Linked DNA regions of Phreatobacter oligotrophus. The protein of the gene in region 2 binds, or shares a complex with, the protein of the main gene of each other region. Links are inferred from orthologs where the notes say so. Each region holds a gene or a part of one and is shown on either strand. Other genes may lie near its edges.

What was found.
Region 1: the proteins of C8P69_RS06635 (region 2) and C8P69_RS15395 are in contact, whole or in part, in a solved structure (PDB 1A0O), measured with the Escherichia coli proteins. The link is inferred for Phreatobacter oligotrophus from one-to-one orthologs.

The regions. Positions count from the first base shown.
Region 1 is NZ_PZZL01000006.1:194,364-201,905, forward strand. What follows is about bases 2,487-5,756. They hold C8P69_RS15395 (hybrid sensor histidine kinase/response regulator), read right to left. Parts: upstream 5,426-5,756; coding sequence 2,687-5,425; downstream 2,487-2,686. Other genes in these bases: C8P69_RS15390 (chemotaxis protein CheW), read right to left, coding at 2,487-2,662; chpT (histidine phosphotransferase ChpT), read right to left, coding at 5,611-5,756. Outside these bases: C8P69_RS15375 (CheR family methyltransferase), read right to left, coding at 1-567; C8P69_RS15380 (protein-glutamate methylesterase/protein-glutamine glutaminase), read right to left, coding at 564-1,754; C8P69_RS15385 (response regulator), read right to left, coding at 1,807-2,172; more of C8P69_RS15390, read right to left, coding at 2,201-2,486; more of chpT, read right to left, coding at 5,757-6,267; C8P69_RS15405 (DUF1013 domain-containing protein), read right to left, coding at 6,370-7,068; rpsU (30S ribosomal protein S21), read left to right, coding at 7,389-7,542. UniProt on the Escherichia coli protein: Involved in the transmission of sensory signals from the chemoreceptors to the flagellar motors. CheA is autophosphorylated; it can transfer its phosphate group to either CheB or CheY.
Region 2 is NZ_PZZL01000002.1:555,733-562,947, reverse strand. What follows is about bases 1,794-4,736. They hold C8P69_RS06635 (response regulator), read left to right. Parts: upstream 1,794-3,044; coding sequence 3,045-3,428; downstream 3,429-4,736. Other genes in these bases: C8P69_RS06625 (TIGR01459 family HAD-type hydrolase), read right to left, coding at 4,245-4,736; C8P69_RS06630 (protein phosphatase CheZ), read left to right, coding at 3,533-4,210; C8P69_RS06640 (DUF983 domain-containing protein), read right to left, coding at 2,431-2,808; C8P69_RS06645 (SURF1 family protein), read right to left, coding at 1,794-2,415. Also shown: C8P69_RS06660 (M16 family metallopeptidase), read left to right, coding at 1-843; C8P69_RS23460 (hypothetical protein), read right to left, coding at 857-1,120; C8P69_RS06655 (hypothetical protein), read right to left, coding at 1,117-1,335; C8P69_RS06650 (hypothetical protein), read right to left, coding at 1,341-1,526; more of C8P69_RS06645, read right to left, coding at 1,624-1,793; more of C8P69_RS06625, read right to left, coding at 4,737-5,126; C8P69_RS06620 (alpha/beta fold hydrolase), read right to left, coding at 5,179-6,090; purD (phosphoribosylamine--glycine ligase), read right to left, coding at 6,164-7,215. UniProt on the Escherichia coli protein: Involved in the transmission of sensory signals from the chemoreceptors to the flagellar motors.

The DNA.
Region 1 (7,542 bases), on a different replicon or contig from region 2:
CATGGAGCGGATCTCCTGGGAGATCGTCCACTGGTCGCCGTTCTGCTGGAAGTACTTCAGCAGCATCTGGATCGGCAGGCCGCGCTGCACCTCGAACTGGGTGTAGACGCCGGCCTTGGCCCGCTCCAGAACCTCGCCGGAGAGGTCGGTGCCGATGATCTCGAACCGCCAGCCCGCCACCGCCGCGCCCATCTCCTTGAGGATCATGGCGAGCGAATAGGGCTCCTGGCCGGTCGAGGCCGCCGCGCACCAGATGCGGATATGGCGCTTGGCCGCCCGCGCCTTCATCAGGGCCGGGAGCATGTGCTCCTTGAAGTGGTCGAACGGCGTCTTGTCGCGGAAGAAGAAGCTCTCGTTCGTCGTCATCGCTTCGGTGACGGCGGAGGCGAGCGGCTCCTGGCCGGGCATCTTCAGCTTCTGGACGAGCTCGCTGATCGAGGCCATGCCATTCTTGCGAACGATCGGCATGAGCCGGCTTTCGATCAGGTACTGCTTGTCATTTGACAGCACCAGGCCGGAACGGGTCTTCAGGAAGCCCCTGAGGAAATCATAGTCGAGAGGCGTCACGACCGGTCTCCGGAGAATACGCGCATGATCTTCGGGGCGATCTGGTCGATCGGCAGGACGGCGCAGGCATGGCCCGCCTGGGCCACCGCGCCTGGCATGCCCCAGACGACGCTCGTGGCCTCGTCCTGGGCAATGACCGAGCCGCCGGCGGCGACGATGTCGCCGGCGCCATGGGCACCGTCATGACCCATGCCCGTCAGCACGCAGCCGAAGGTCTGGGCACCCCAGGCCTGGGCGGCCGAGGTGAACAGAGGGTCGACGGCCGGCTTGCAGAAGTTGATCGGCGGGCCGTCCTCCAGATGGATGACGTTGGTGCCGCCGGTCTTGCGCACCACCATGTGCTTGCCGCCGGGGGCGACATAGATGCGGCCCGCCTGGATCGGCTCGCCGTCGCGGCCCTCGGCCGCCGGGCGGCCCGAGGCCTTGGCGGCATGTTCGGCGAGGATCGTGGTGAAGGTCGGCGGCATGTGCTGGGTGATCAGCACCGGCACCCGGTCGATGAAGGAGCCGAGGGCCTTCAGCACCGTCGTCAGCGCCTGCGGGCCACCGGTGGAGGAGCCGATCAGCAGCACCTTCGGAATGGTCGTGCCCATGGCCCGCAGCTTGAAGCCGCTGTCGTTGAAACCGACGGACTGCGGGGCGATGGAGGGCGAGGACACGCGCGGCGCGGCGGCAGCAGCCGGGCTACCGGCGGGGCTGGCAGCGCGGAAGGCGCGACCGGAGATCTTGCGGCGGCGGCCGAGCGCACGGACCTTGTCGAGGATCTCGCGCTTGAAGGCCGGCGAGGTGGTGACGCCGGCATTGGTCTCCGGCTTCGGCACATAGTCGGCTGCGCCGAGCGACAGGCACTTCAGCGAGATCTCGGCGTTGCGGCGCGTCAGCGTCGAGGCCATCAGCACCATGACGTCGCGCTTGGCCTGGATGATCAGCGGCAGCGCGGTGATGCCGTCCATGTCCGGCATCTCGATGTCGAGGATGACGACGTCGGGATTGACCTTGGCGATATCGGCGACGGCCTCGCGACCGGAGCGGTGGGACGCCACCAGCTTCATGTCGGTTTCTTCGGAGATCCAGCGGCCCACCAGACCGCGCACGACAACGGCGTTGTCGACGACCATGACCTTGATCGGGTCGATGGGACTGGGGGGCGGGCTGGACGAAGCCGCCTTGAAGGACGCGAGACTCATGACGCCGATACTCGGAACAAACGCGTGACGGGGCGGCTCCTGCCGCGGCGGATCAGATCAGGCCGACTTCGGCGAACTTCGCTTCGACGATGTCCTTGTCGAAGGGCTTCATGATGTATTCGTTCGCACCGGCATGCATGGCGCGGGCGATGTGCGCCACGTCATTCTCGGTGGTGCAGAAGACCACCTTGGGAGCCTGGCCACCGGGCAGCTTTCGCAGCTCGCGGAGGAACTCGTAGCCGTCCATGACCGGCATGTTCCAGTCCAGCAGGATGGCCGTCGGCATGGTCTCGTAGCAGAACTCGAGCGCCTTCTGCCCGTCCTCCGCCTCTTCGATCTGGAAGCCGAGGCCTTCCAGGATGCGCCGGGCGACCTTGCGGATCACCGAGCTGTCGTCGACCACCAGACAGGTTTTCATCGCCTTCAGTCCTACGCGTTACTTGAACTTATGCGGCCATCTGCTCGCCACCCATGGCGAGCACGGAATCGACGTCGAGGATGACCATGAGCTGGCCGTCCAGGCGATGCACGCCGGCCGAGACACGGGACCAGCGGGGATCGAGATTGATGGGGTTCTGCTCGAAGCTGTCATTGGCGAGCTTCAGAACCTCGCCGACCGAGTCGATCAGCAGGCCGTAGCTCTCGCCGCGCGACTCGATGCCGACCGCCATGGCGGGCTTGGCGTCCTTCTCGCGGCCGAGGCCGAGGCGCACCCGCATGTCGATGGCGGTGACGATGCGGCCGCGCAGGTTCAGCACGCCGGCAATGTCGGGATGGGCGAGCGGCACGCGCGTCAGCCGGTCCGGCATGAACACGTCCTGCACGCGCGAGATGGGCAGGCCGAAGAGCTGGCCGCCGATGAGGACCGTCACGTACTCGGTCACGTCGTCGCTGGTGGTCTGCTGCATGGAGTGATCCTCGCGCATGTACGCTTACGCCGCCTGGGCGAATTCGTTGGCGGTTTCCTTCAAGGCGGCGATGAGGCCCTGACGGTCGAACTTGGCGACATAGTCGTGGAAGCCGGCAACGCGGGCGCGCTCGATGGCGGCCGGGTTGGTCAGCGACGACAGGGCGATCACCGGGGTGGAGGCGAACCGCTTGTCGGCGCGCAGCGCCTCGGCGAACTCGAAGCCGTTCATCTCCGGCATCTCGATGTCCGAGACGACGACGTCGAACTTGTTGTCGCCGGCCTTGAGGATCTCGAGGGCCTCAGAGCCGGCGGAGGCGGTGACCACCTCGTAGCCCGCGGCCTTGAGCACCGGCGTCAGCATGTTCCGGAAGAACGGCGAGTCGTCGATGAAGAGCAGCTTGCGGGTCAGCGCCTCGATGCGCATTTCCTTGCGCTTGAACCAGTCCTCGAAAGCCAGCGGCAGGTAGTGGCCGATGTCGAGGATCTCGGTGGCCTGGCCCTTGATGACGGCCGAGCCGAGCATGCCGGGAACGTCGGCCGAGACCTCGATGTTCAGCGCGTCCTCGACGATGTCGACGATCTCGTCGACCACCAGGCCCATGGAGCGGCCGGCATCGGAGAAGACCAGCAGCGGCTGGCTGCCCTCGCTCTTCAGCTGCATCACGCCCGAGACGGGCACCAGCGGCATGAGGGCGCCGCGGTACTGGACGAGGTGGCGGCCATGGGCCTGCTCGATCTTGTCCACCGCGACCTCCTCGAGGCGGGTGACGAGGGAGAGCGGCACGGCCTTCTGCTCGCGCGAGCCGGCGCGGAAGACCAGCATCGAGATGAGCTGGCGCTCGTTGCCGCGGCTGGCATTGGCCTCGGTCTCCGCGGCCTGGGCGGAGACGTCCGTGCCGATGGCGGAGGCGATGCCGTTCGGGTCGATGATCATGATCACCGAACCGTCGCCGAGGATCGTGGTCCCCGAGAACATGGTGATGTGACGCAGCTTCGAGGACATCGGCTTCACGACGATTTCCTCGGTGTGGAAGACCTGGTCGACGACGATGCCGAAGGTCTGGCTGCCGACCTGGGTGACCACGATGAAGCCGTTGGTCTCATCCAGCGGCTCGCCGCCGGCAATGCCGAGCAGCTGGCGCAGGTGGACGAGCGGCAGCAGCTTGTTGCGCAGGCGCAGGACCGGGGTGTCCTTGATCCGCTCGATGCGGTGCTCGGAATTCTGCTGGGCCCGGACGAGCTCGATGACCGAGAGCTGCGGGATGGCGAAGCGGTCGCCGGCGCTCTCGACGATCAGCGCCGAGACGATGGCGAGCGTCAGCGGGATCTTGATGGTGACGGTGGCGCCCTCGCCCTGCACCGACTTCAGGTCGATCGTGCCGCCGATCTGGTCGATGTTGGTGCGCACCACGTCCATGCCGACGCCGCGGCCGGAGACCGAGGTGACGGCGGCAGCGGTCGAGAAGCCCGGCGCGAAGATGTGCTTGTGGATCTGCGCTTCCGTCATCTTCTCGATCTCGGCCTCGCTGGCGAGGCCCTGCTCGAGAATCTTCTTCTTGATGCGGTCGGTGTTGAGGCCGCGGCCGTCATCGGAGATGGCGATCACGATATGGCCGCCCTCATGATAGGCGGACAGCTTGATCGTGCCCTTCTCCGGCTTGCCGGCGAGGCGGCGCTGCTCCGGCGACTCCAGGCCGTGGTCGGCGGAATTGCGGACCATGTGGGTCAGCGGATCCTTGATGAGATCGAGGACCTGGCGGTCGAGTTCGGTCTCGGCGCCGTGCATCTCGAGCTCGATCTGCTTGCCGAGTTCGTTGCCGAGGTCGCGAACGATGCGCGGCAGCTTCTGCCAGGCATTGCCGATCGGCTGCATGCGGGTCTTCATCACGCCGTCCTGCAGCTCGGCCGTGACGTTGGAGAGGCGCTGCAGCGGCACCTTGAATTCGGAATCCTCGTGGCGGCGGACGATCTCGAGGAGCTGGTTGCGGGTCAGCACCAGCTCGGAGACCATGGTCATCAGCTGCTCGAGCGTGTCGACATTGACGCGCAGGGTCTGCTGGCCCTTCACGCCGGTCTCGCCATCGTCCTCGCCGGCGGCGGCCGTCTTGGCGGGGCGGGCGGCCGGCTTCTTGGCCTCCACCTTCTCGACCTTCTCGGCCTTCTCGGCCTTGGCCGGGGTCACGGAGGGAGCGGCCACCTCGGGCAGCGCCGGGGTGATCTCGGCCTCGGTCTCGCGGAAGGCGCGCTCAAGCTCGTCGAGCGACACTTCGCCGGGGCGCAGGGCGCGCTCGAGGGTCTGCTCGGCAACGGTGCCGGTCGCCTGCTTCGGCTCGGCCTTGGGCGGCTCGGCAGCCTTCGGCGCAGCCGCCTCGGCGGGGGCCGTATCGGCGGCCATCGACATCGCCTCGAGCTGGCTGATCAGGTCGCCATCGTCGCCCTCCGGCTCGGAGCCGGCGGCCTCGAGGTCGCCGAGGATCTCCTTCAGGCGGTCGATGGTGAAGAGGATGAGCGACACGCCGTCGCCAGTGACCGGCGCGCCGTCGCGATACTTGCCCATCAGGGTCTCGGCGGCATGCGCCAGGGCCTCGAGGCGCGGCAGGCCGAGGAAGCCGCACGTGCCCTTGATGGTGTGGACGAGGCGGAAGATGTTGCCGAGGATCGCGGCGTTGTTGGGGTCCTGTTCGAAGCGGACCAGCTCGACGTCAACGACGTCCAAGCTCTCGTTGGTTTCGGTCAGGAATTCGCGCAGCAGATCATCCATGTCGCCCAGCCCGGCCTTTTCAGCACACCGGCATACCGGTTCCACGGCATGCCACATGAGCCGGAGTGTCCGGTAAAAGGGTTAAGGCTTGTTGAAGCGCAAAATCGTTTCACAGCCGAAAAACGGCATCAAATTTTGGTTGATTTACAGCAAGTTAAGCAGGTCGCAGAAAACGTGACGTAAGGTCACGCAGCGCTGATTTCGACGCGGTCCTCGATCTTTTCGATCCGCACCGTCATACCGGCGGCACGGGCCAGAAGACCGGCGTAGTAGGGCTGGATCGCATGGGCGTCGATCGTGCCCTGCTCGTTGCCGGGAATGCCGGCGAGCAGATCGACCGCATGGGGCGGCACGCGGGCATTGAGGCCGGTGACGAGGATGTCGAACCCGGCGGTGTCGCCCTCGCCCGTCATCGTCACCTTGATGGTGCCGCCGCGCGGAATGGCGCCGGCCGCGAGCAGCATCAGGTTCAGCAGCAGCTTCACCCGGTTCTTCGGCAGGAAGGCCGGCGGAATGTGCCAGTCGACCGTGGTGCGGTCGTCGTTCAGGAAGTTCGCCGCCACCTGGTGGGCGTCGCGGGTGTCGATGGCGGAGCCGGCCGAGCCCGCCGCGCCGAAGGCGATGCGGCAGAACTGCAGGCGGGCCGAGGCGGTCTTGGCGCTCTTGCGGATCAGGTCGAGGGCGAGCTCGGTCGTCGCCTCGTCGGCGCCGTCCTCCATCAGCTCCAGCCCGTTGACGATGGCGCCGACCGGCGAGATCACGTCATGGCAGACGCGGCTGGCGACGAGCGCGGCGAGGTCCAGCCCTTCGAGCGAAACGGGGCTGCGGGGAGCGTCGGCCATGGTCGGTCTCCGGGAGGCGAAACGAATCGGGCTCGCCCACCTTTCGGCGGGCAAACCCGGTTACACCGTCGCATCGTCAGGGAAAAGAGCGCGGCGGCGCGCTCACTCCTCGTCGTCGGTCCGCAGCGACTTGAGGTTGGCGAAGACCTTCTCGGCGTCGTAGCGCTCCTCGCGCTTCGGCGCCTGCTCGCGCTCGAAGGGATCGTACTTGGCCGGCGCCGAGGTGGTCTGGTCGGCCGGCAGCAGGGTCTGCTCCGGCGTAGTGTCGATCGGACCACGCTCCTTGGCGGCGCGATTGACCTCCATGTCGAGGTCGATCTGCGAGCACAGGCCGAGGGTCACCGGGTCCATCGGCGTCAGCGTCTGCGAATTCCAGTGGGTGCGGTCGCGGATAGCGGCGATCGTCGGCTTGGTGGTGCCGACGAGGCGCATGATGGCCGCGTCCTTGAGCTCCGGGTGGTTGCGCACCAGCCAGAGGATGGCGTTCGGACGGTCCTGGCGGCGCGAGACCGGCGTGTAGCGCGGCCCCTTGCGCGACTTCACCTCGGGCAGCTTCACCTTGGGCGGGGCGATCTTCAGCCGGTAGGCCGGGTCCTTCTCGGCCTTGGCGATCTCCTCGCGGGTCAGCTGGCCGGTGATGACGGGATCGGCGCCCTTGATGCCCTGGGCCGCCTCGCCATCGGCGATGGCCTTCACCTCGAGCGGGTGCAGCGTGCAGAACGCGGCGATCTGTTCGAAGGACAGAGCAGTGTTGTCGACCAGCCAGACGGCGGTCGCCTTGGGCATGAGGAGCTGGGTCATGGCGGGCCTCTTCACAAGAGGATCGACGACGCGGCGGCCTGTGAGAAGGGTAGACCCCTCCCCCGCCCCGGCCCGGAGGGCTGGGGCCGAGGCGACCGCCTCGTATCGATCAAAGGATCGGGAAATCACCTTCGATATAGCGGCCTACCCGCCGTGACGCAAACCATGGCGTGAAAAATCGTGGCGAAGGCCACATAGCCATGGACAAAGCCTCTTGATTCTGCTACGCGCCACTCTCTCTTTGGGCATCCTCGCCACTCGGCTAACCGCTGTGCGAACCCTGCCCGATCTCGAAACAGATGACGTGAAGGATCATCGGCGTGCAGGTTCTCGTTCGCGACAACAATGTTGACCAGGCGCTCAAGGCGCTGAAGAAGAAGATGCAGCGCGAGGGCATCTTTCGCGAGATGAAGCTGCGCGGCCACTACGAGAAGCCGTCCGAGAAGAAGGCCCGCGAGAAGGCTGAGGCCGTGC
Region 2 (7,215 bases):
ACGCCCGGCACGATCGCCAGCGACATGTTCTGGTCCACTGCCTTTCCCGGCCATCCCTATGGCCGCCGCTCCGCCGGCACGGTCGAGAGCGTCGAGGCCATCACGGTCGAGGACCTGCGCGATGTCCATGCCCGGCTGCTGGCCCGCGAGCACCTGAAGGTCGCGGTCGTCGGCGACATCACGGCGGAAGAGCTCGGGCCGCTGCTCGACGAGATCTTCGGCGCCCTGCCGGCGAAGGCGCGACTCGCGCCGGTCCCGGCCGTCACCATGGCGGGCCTCGGCGAGCGTCGGGTCGTGCCGCTCGACGTGCCGCAGGCGACCATCTCCTTCGGCCTGCCCGGCGTCACCCGCGAGGACCCGGACTTCATCCCGGCCTTCGTGCTGAACCATATCCTCGGCGGCGGCGGCTTCTCCTCGCGGCTCTATCAGGAGGTCCGCGAGAAGCGGGGCCTCGCCTATTCCGTTTCCTCCGGCATCGCCGCCCTGGACGCGGCCGGGATGGTCACCGGCGGGACCTCGACGCGCAACGACCGCGCGGCCGAGAGCCTCGCCGTCATCACCGCCGAGCTGAAGCGCATGGGGGCGGACGGTCCGACGGCCATCGAGCTGGAACAGGCCAAGCGCTACCTCATCGGCTCCTGGGCCCTGCGCTTCGAGACGTCCATCCAGATCGCCTCGAACCTCATCCGTATCCAGCTCGACGGGCTCGGCATCGACTATCTCGACCAGCGCAATGCGCTGATCGAGGCGGTGAGCCTCGACGATGTGAAGAGGGTGGCGAGGCGCCTGTTCGCCGATCCGCGGATGCTGGTGGTGGTGGTCGGCAAGCCCGAGGGGATGTGAGCCGCGGCTCGCATCAGGGGCGCTGCCGCAGCACGGTCCTCACCAGGGACGGCGTCCAGCGGTCACGGCCCCAGCACGGGATGCCGCGGCGGTTCAGCGCCGCCGCGGTCTCATCAGGGGACAGGCCTGCCCGCACCATGTCCGAGACGAGCGGATGCAGCGCCTCGACATAGGCCTGGAACAACGCGGCAAGCTCGGCGGTCTGGCGTTTGGCCGTATGGCAGCGGGCCGATGCGGTGGAGGCCGGTGGCTTGTGATCGGGCCGGCTGCCCGTCATCGCTGGCCGCGGCCGCGCCAGGACGGGCAGGCCGCAGTGTCGCTGAGGCAGACCATGTTTTCCGTCCCGCCCTCGCTCATGGCGAAGCGGACGGCATCGCGGCGCTGCAGGAAGAGGCCTTCCGCAAGGCCGTGGGTTTCCCGCGCGATCCACAGACCATCCTCGGACGGACAGACGATGAAGATCTTGGCGCCGGGGCTGAGGCGATGGGGCATGGCGGTCAGCCCTGCCAGGTCAAGGCGACGCGCGCCGCTAGGACCGTGACGACGAGCAGCGCGAGGCCGGTGGCGACGAGCAGGCGGTGGCCGACCTCACGCCAGGCGCTGATCGGCGCCGGCTGATTGCGGGAGCGGATGACGGGCCTCATGGCCCTGAGAACGATGCGGTGACGTGCGATGGGGATCATGGCGGCGCCCTCCTTGTGGGGACCGCCGGGACCATCGCCGCGCCGGCCGCCAAGGCGCCATATCGATCAGGCCGGGAACCGCAAAGGCGGCGTAAAGTCAGCGCCCCTTGAGCCGCTGGCGGGCGAAGACGCCGAAGACGCCGACCAGCGTCAGGGCGAGCCCGTACCACGTCACCGCATATTCGAGATGGCGGTTGGTGAAGCTCAGCCGCGTCTCGCCGCCGACCGGCCAGCCCCCGGCGACCGGCGTGGCGTCGGCATCGACGGAGAAGGGAGCGGTGGCCGTGGCCTCAAGCCCCTGCGCGCGGGCGATGGCGGCCAGATCGCGGGTGTAGAAGATCCGCCGCGCCGTGTCGTCCACGGCCGCGAAGGTGCCGCGCGCCTCGGGGAAGCGCACGAGGCCGGTGACGGTCACCGGCCCCTCGGCAAGTCCCTCGCGGCGGGAGGCGGGATCGCGGCGATCCGTCGGCACGAAGCCGCGGTTGACGATGACGCTGGACCCGTCGGCGAGGACCAGGGGCGTCAGCACGAAATAGCCCTGTCCGGATGGCCGGTTGCGATCCGCCTGGCGGCTGTCACCGGCGACATGGAAGAGATAGGCCTCCGCCTCGTGGCGAAAGCGGCCTGACACTGAAACGCGCCGATATTCGTCGCGCTCGGCGCTCATGGCCGCCCAGGTGGCACGTGGAGGCAGGGGCACGGGCGCTGCGCGGCTGCGCTCCTCCACCTGCGCGATGAGCCCGGTCTTCCAGGCAAGGCGGTTCAGCTGCCAGGTTCCGAGCGTCAGCAGGATCGCCAGTGCCGCGAGCGCGGCGAGCCCCGGCACCACGAGGCTCTTCAGCCGTGCGGCGCGCGGGCGGTCGGATGCGGGCAGATCGGATGCTGTCATGCCGGTCAGATAGGGTCAGGCATCCCTGCTGTCGAGCCGGCCCTCGCGCGCATTGTTGCGATACTGGAGGGCGATCATCAGCCCCTTCATCGGCCGCAGGAGGCCGAGGCAGACGATCAGCACCATCGGCCCGAAGATCAGCGCATGGACCCAGAAGGGCGGCGTGTACTTCACCTCCACCACCAGGGCCGCGCCGCAAATGAGGAAGCCGGCGAGCAGGATGACGAAGACGGCCGGGCCATCGCCGCTGTCGGCGAAGGCGAAATCGAGGCCGCAGGCGCTGCATTTCGGCTTCACCGACAGGAACCCGTCGAACAGATGGCCCTCCCCGCAGCGCGGGCAGCGCCCTTTCAGTCCGGTCGAGACCGGCGACTGCTCCTGGTAATAGGTCATGGAAGGCCTCCTCGGGACCTTCTAGACCTCCGCGCGGCACAAACCAATTTGTAACCCTGCGGATGATCGGACCCGATCCGCGGCAATATGGCCGTATTTTCGGGGTCGGCCAGACGCCACGTTAACCGCTTCTTCAAGGCTGAAAGGCATTTTCGTACCGAACGCCGCCTAGCGTGCGGTTCAATGAAACCTTCCCAGCGGTGCGCTGAAGCAGCGCCGGCGTTTGGAGCAGTGTGATGGCTGTTGACCTCTCGATGCCGATCCTCGTGGTCGATGATTACAACACGATGATCCGCATCATCCGTAACCTCCTGAACCAGCTTGGCTTCGACGACATCGACGATGCGTCGGACGGTTCGGCCGCGCTCGCCAAGATGAAGGAGAAGAAGTACGGCCTCGTGATCTCAGACTGGAACATGGAGCCGATGACCGGCTACGAGCTCCTGAAGGAGGTTCGCGCCGACGGTTCCCTGTCCCGCACGCCCTTCATCATGGTCACCGCCGAGTCGAAGACGGAGAACGTCATCGCGGCGAAGAAGGCCGGCGTGAACAACTACATCGTGAAGCCTTTCAACGCCCAGACGCTGAAGGCCAAGATCGACGCGGTCTTCGCCGACTGAGAACGGCCTATCGCCGGCCTACGCCCCGTCGACTGCCCTTGCGGCAGTCGGCACCCAGCCGGCGTGACGCCGCAACGAGCCGACCACCGCGAGGACAGGCGATCATGAAGAAAGTTTCCACCGATCACCTCGATCGCATCGTCCAGTTCATCCGGACGAAGGGGAACGGCGACGTGTCGCTGGGCGACGTGGTCGCCCTCGCCGAAGTGACCGTCGAGTCGCTGTCGAGCTTCTTCCGCTCGATCGACATGTCGGTGTACCGCGAGCTCTCGGACATCGCCTCCTTCATCACCAACATGAAGGTCGAGGTCGGCCGCCTGCAGCCGAACGATCTCAAGCACAGCCGCATCCCGGCCGCCGGCATGGAGCTCGACGCCATCGTCAAGGCGACCGAGAAGGCCACCGACACCATCATGGGCGCCGCCGAGGAGCTCATGGCGGCGGACGCTTCCGATCCCGTCGCCTACAAGGCCATGGTCGACGAGCGTATGATGCTCATCTTCGAGGCCTGCTCCTTCCAGGACATCACCGGCCAGCGCGTCGCCAAGGTCATCGATACGCTCAAGCATATCGAGATGCGCGTCACCCGCTTCGCCGACGCGATCAACGCGGCCGATGCCGACGGCTACCTCTCCGAGGACGAGCGCCGCCGCGAGGAGCGCAAGATCAAGAACATCCTCCACGGGCCGCAGCTCGACGGTGAGGGTGTCGATCAGAACGACGTCGATGCGCTGTTCGCCAAGCCCGAGAAGAAGGCCAAGGGCGAGGCTCTCGCGAAGTGACGTTCCGCCCGGCGCGCTGAGCCGGGCCTTTCGCTCACCAGACCAGTTTGCGCATCACGTGCCGCGGATGCTGGCCGGTCTCGCCGATGAGTGCGGCGAGGCCGTCGCGCTTCAGGCCATCTGATCCCAACAGCACTTCCGCGTGGATGCCCTCTGCCAGGAACAGGCAGTCGTAGCCCATGCGCACGGCCCCGGCGACGTCGGTGCGCATGGCATCGCCGATGCACAGGACCCGCGAGGGATCCGGCCGCTTGCCGAGGATGCGCTCGGCATAATCCCAGCAGGCCTCGTAGGCCGGTTCGTAGGGCTTACCGGCATAGAGCACGTCACCGCCCATGGACTGGTAGCGGTCGCCGATGGCGCCGGCGCAGAAGATGAGGTCGTGGCCGACCTCCACCACCTTGTCGGGATTGCCGCACAGGAAGAACAGGTCGCGCGCCTTCATGCGCTCGAGCCGCTCCTGGTAGTCGTCCGGCGTCTCCGTGCGATCGTCAACGAGGCCGGTGCAGACCACATAGGCCGCCTCCTCGATGGGGACGAGGCGGGTGTCGATGCCCTCGAAGACCACGAGATCGCGCTGCGGGCCCACATGGTGGACCGGCTCGCCCGGGCGCGTACGCATGTAGGTGCGCGATACGTCGCCTGACGTGACGATGGCGTCATAGGCCGCCCGCGGCACGCCCAGCCGGTCGAGCTGGCCGACCACAACCGGCGCCTGGCGCGGGGCGTTGGTGATGAGGATCACCGGCACGCCCCGTTGGCGGATGCGCACCAGCGCGTCGCAGGCGCCGGGATGCGCCCTCATGCCGTTGTGCAGCACGCCCCAGACATCGGAGAAGACGAGGTCATAGTCCCCGGCGATGGCGGAGAGTCCGTCGATGACCGGCGGCAGGGCGGCAGGGGCGTTGGCGTTCATGCCCGCCGGTTAAGGGGCGGGGCGGCGCGGGTCAAGCGGCGGTGCTGCGCGGTCAGCGCAGCGCCGGCGCCGTGAGGAAGGGCAGGAGCGCCGCAAGGCACCCTGCCGGGTTCTCCTCGGGGACGAAATGGCCGCTATCCACGGCCTCGCCGGTCGCCTTCGGCGCGAAGAGGCGCCAGGCATCGAGCGGGCTGGAGCCTGCCGAGGGAATGCCGGCATCGCCCCAGACCACATGAACCGGCGTACCGATGGTACGGCCCGCCGCCTTGTCCGCCTCGTCGGCGGCGAGGTCCACGGTGGCGCCGGCGCGATAGTCCTCGCAGCAGGCATGGATGCGCGAGGGGTCGTTGAAGAAGTCGCGATAGTGCTGCAGCGCGCGATTGTCATAAGCGTCGAGCGTGCCGCTCTTGGTCCAGAGCGACAGCTTCTCCTCGAGATAGGCCGTGGGGTTGCGGCCGATCTCGGCTTCCGGCTGGCCCTGGGGCCCGGACAGGAAGATCCAGTGCTCGGTCTTCGGCGACGGCGCAGCGCGGATGCGCTCCCACATGACGATGGTCGGCACGATATCGATGAGGGCGAGCCTTTCCATGCGGCCGGGATGGTCGAGCGCCATCCGATAGGTGACCCGCGCGCCACGGTCGTGGCCACAGACCATGAACCGCGCATGGCCGAGCCGCTCCATCACCTCGATCAGCGCCTTCGCCATGTCGCGCTTGGCATAGGGGAAATGGTTGCGGTCGCCGCGGGGCGCGGCCGACCAGCCATAGCCCGGCAGGTCAGGCAGCACGAGGGTGAAGCGCTTCGCCAGCTCCGGGGCGATCTTGTGCCACTCGACATGGGTCTGCGGGAAGCCATGGACGAGCAGCAGCGGCGGGCCGGAGCCGCCCGAGCGCGCGAAGATCTGCCCGGCCGAGGTGTCGAGCCAGTGGGATTCGAAACCGGGAAACAGGTCGTGGGTCGCCATCAGGGCCTCCTGCAGGTCATGCCAAGCATAACGCCGCAGGTGGCCATTGGGTGTCAGCAGTTCGGCAGAGACTTCAGGCCCCGGCCTTCTCGCGCGCGACCGCCTGCCAGCCGATGTCGCGGCGACAGAAGCCGCCCGGCCAGTCGATGAGGTCGACGGCGGCATAGGCCTTCGCCTGGGCCTCCGTCACCGTGGCGCCCGTGGCCGTGACCGCCAGCACGCGCCCGCCATTGGCAACGAGGTCGCCGTCCTTCGCCGCCGTGCCGGCATGGAAGACCTCGACACCGGCGAGCTCGCGCGCGCGCTCGATACCGCGGATGACGCTGCCCTTCTCGGGCGTGCCGGGATAGCCCCTGGCCGCCATGACCACGGTCAGCGCCACGTCGTCATACCAGCGCACGCTCATCGTCTTGAGCTGGCCGTCGGCCGCCGCCAGCAGCAGCGTCAGCAGGTCGTCCTTCAGCCGCATCATCAGCACCTGGCATTCCGGGTCGCCGAAGCGGCAATTGTACTCGATGAGCTTCGGCCCTTCGGCGGTGATCATCAGGCCGGCGAAGAGCACGCCCTTGAACGGATGGCCCTTGACCTTCATCGCGGCCAGCGTCGGGCGGATGATCTCCGCCATGGTGCGCTCGACCATGGCCGGCGTCATGACCGGGGCGGGCGAATAGGCGCCCATGCCGCCGGTATTCGGCCCGGTGTCACCGTCGCCGACGCGCTTGTGGTCTTGGGCGGTGGCGAGGGCGAGGGCGTTGTCCCCGTCGCAGAGCGCAAAAAACGAGGCCTCCTCGCCGGTCATGAACTCCTCGACGACGACCGAGGCGCCGGCCGCCCCCATGCCGCCCTCGAACATCATGTCGACGGCGGCCAGCGCCTCGTCGAGCGTCATGGCGACGACCACGCCCTTGCCGGCGGCAAGGCCGTCAGCCTTGACGACGATCGGCGCGCCCATGCGGCGCACATAGTCCTTGGCGGGCTCGGCCGCAGTGAAGCGCTCATAGGCCGCCGTGGGAATGGAGAATTCGCGGCAGAGGTCCTTGGTAAAGCCCTTGGAGCCTTCGAGCTGGGCCGCCGCCTTCGACGGGCCGAAGACCTTGATGCCGGCGGCATGGAGATCGTCGGCAA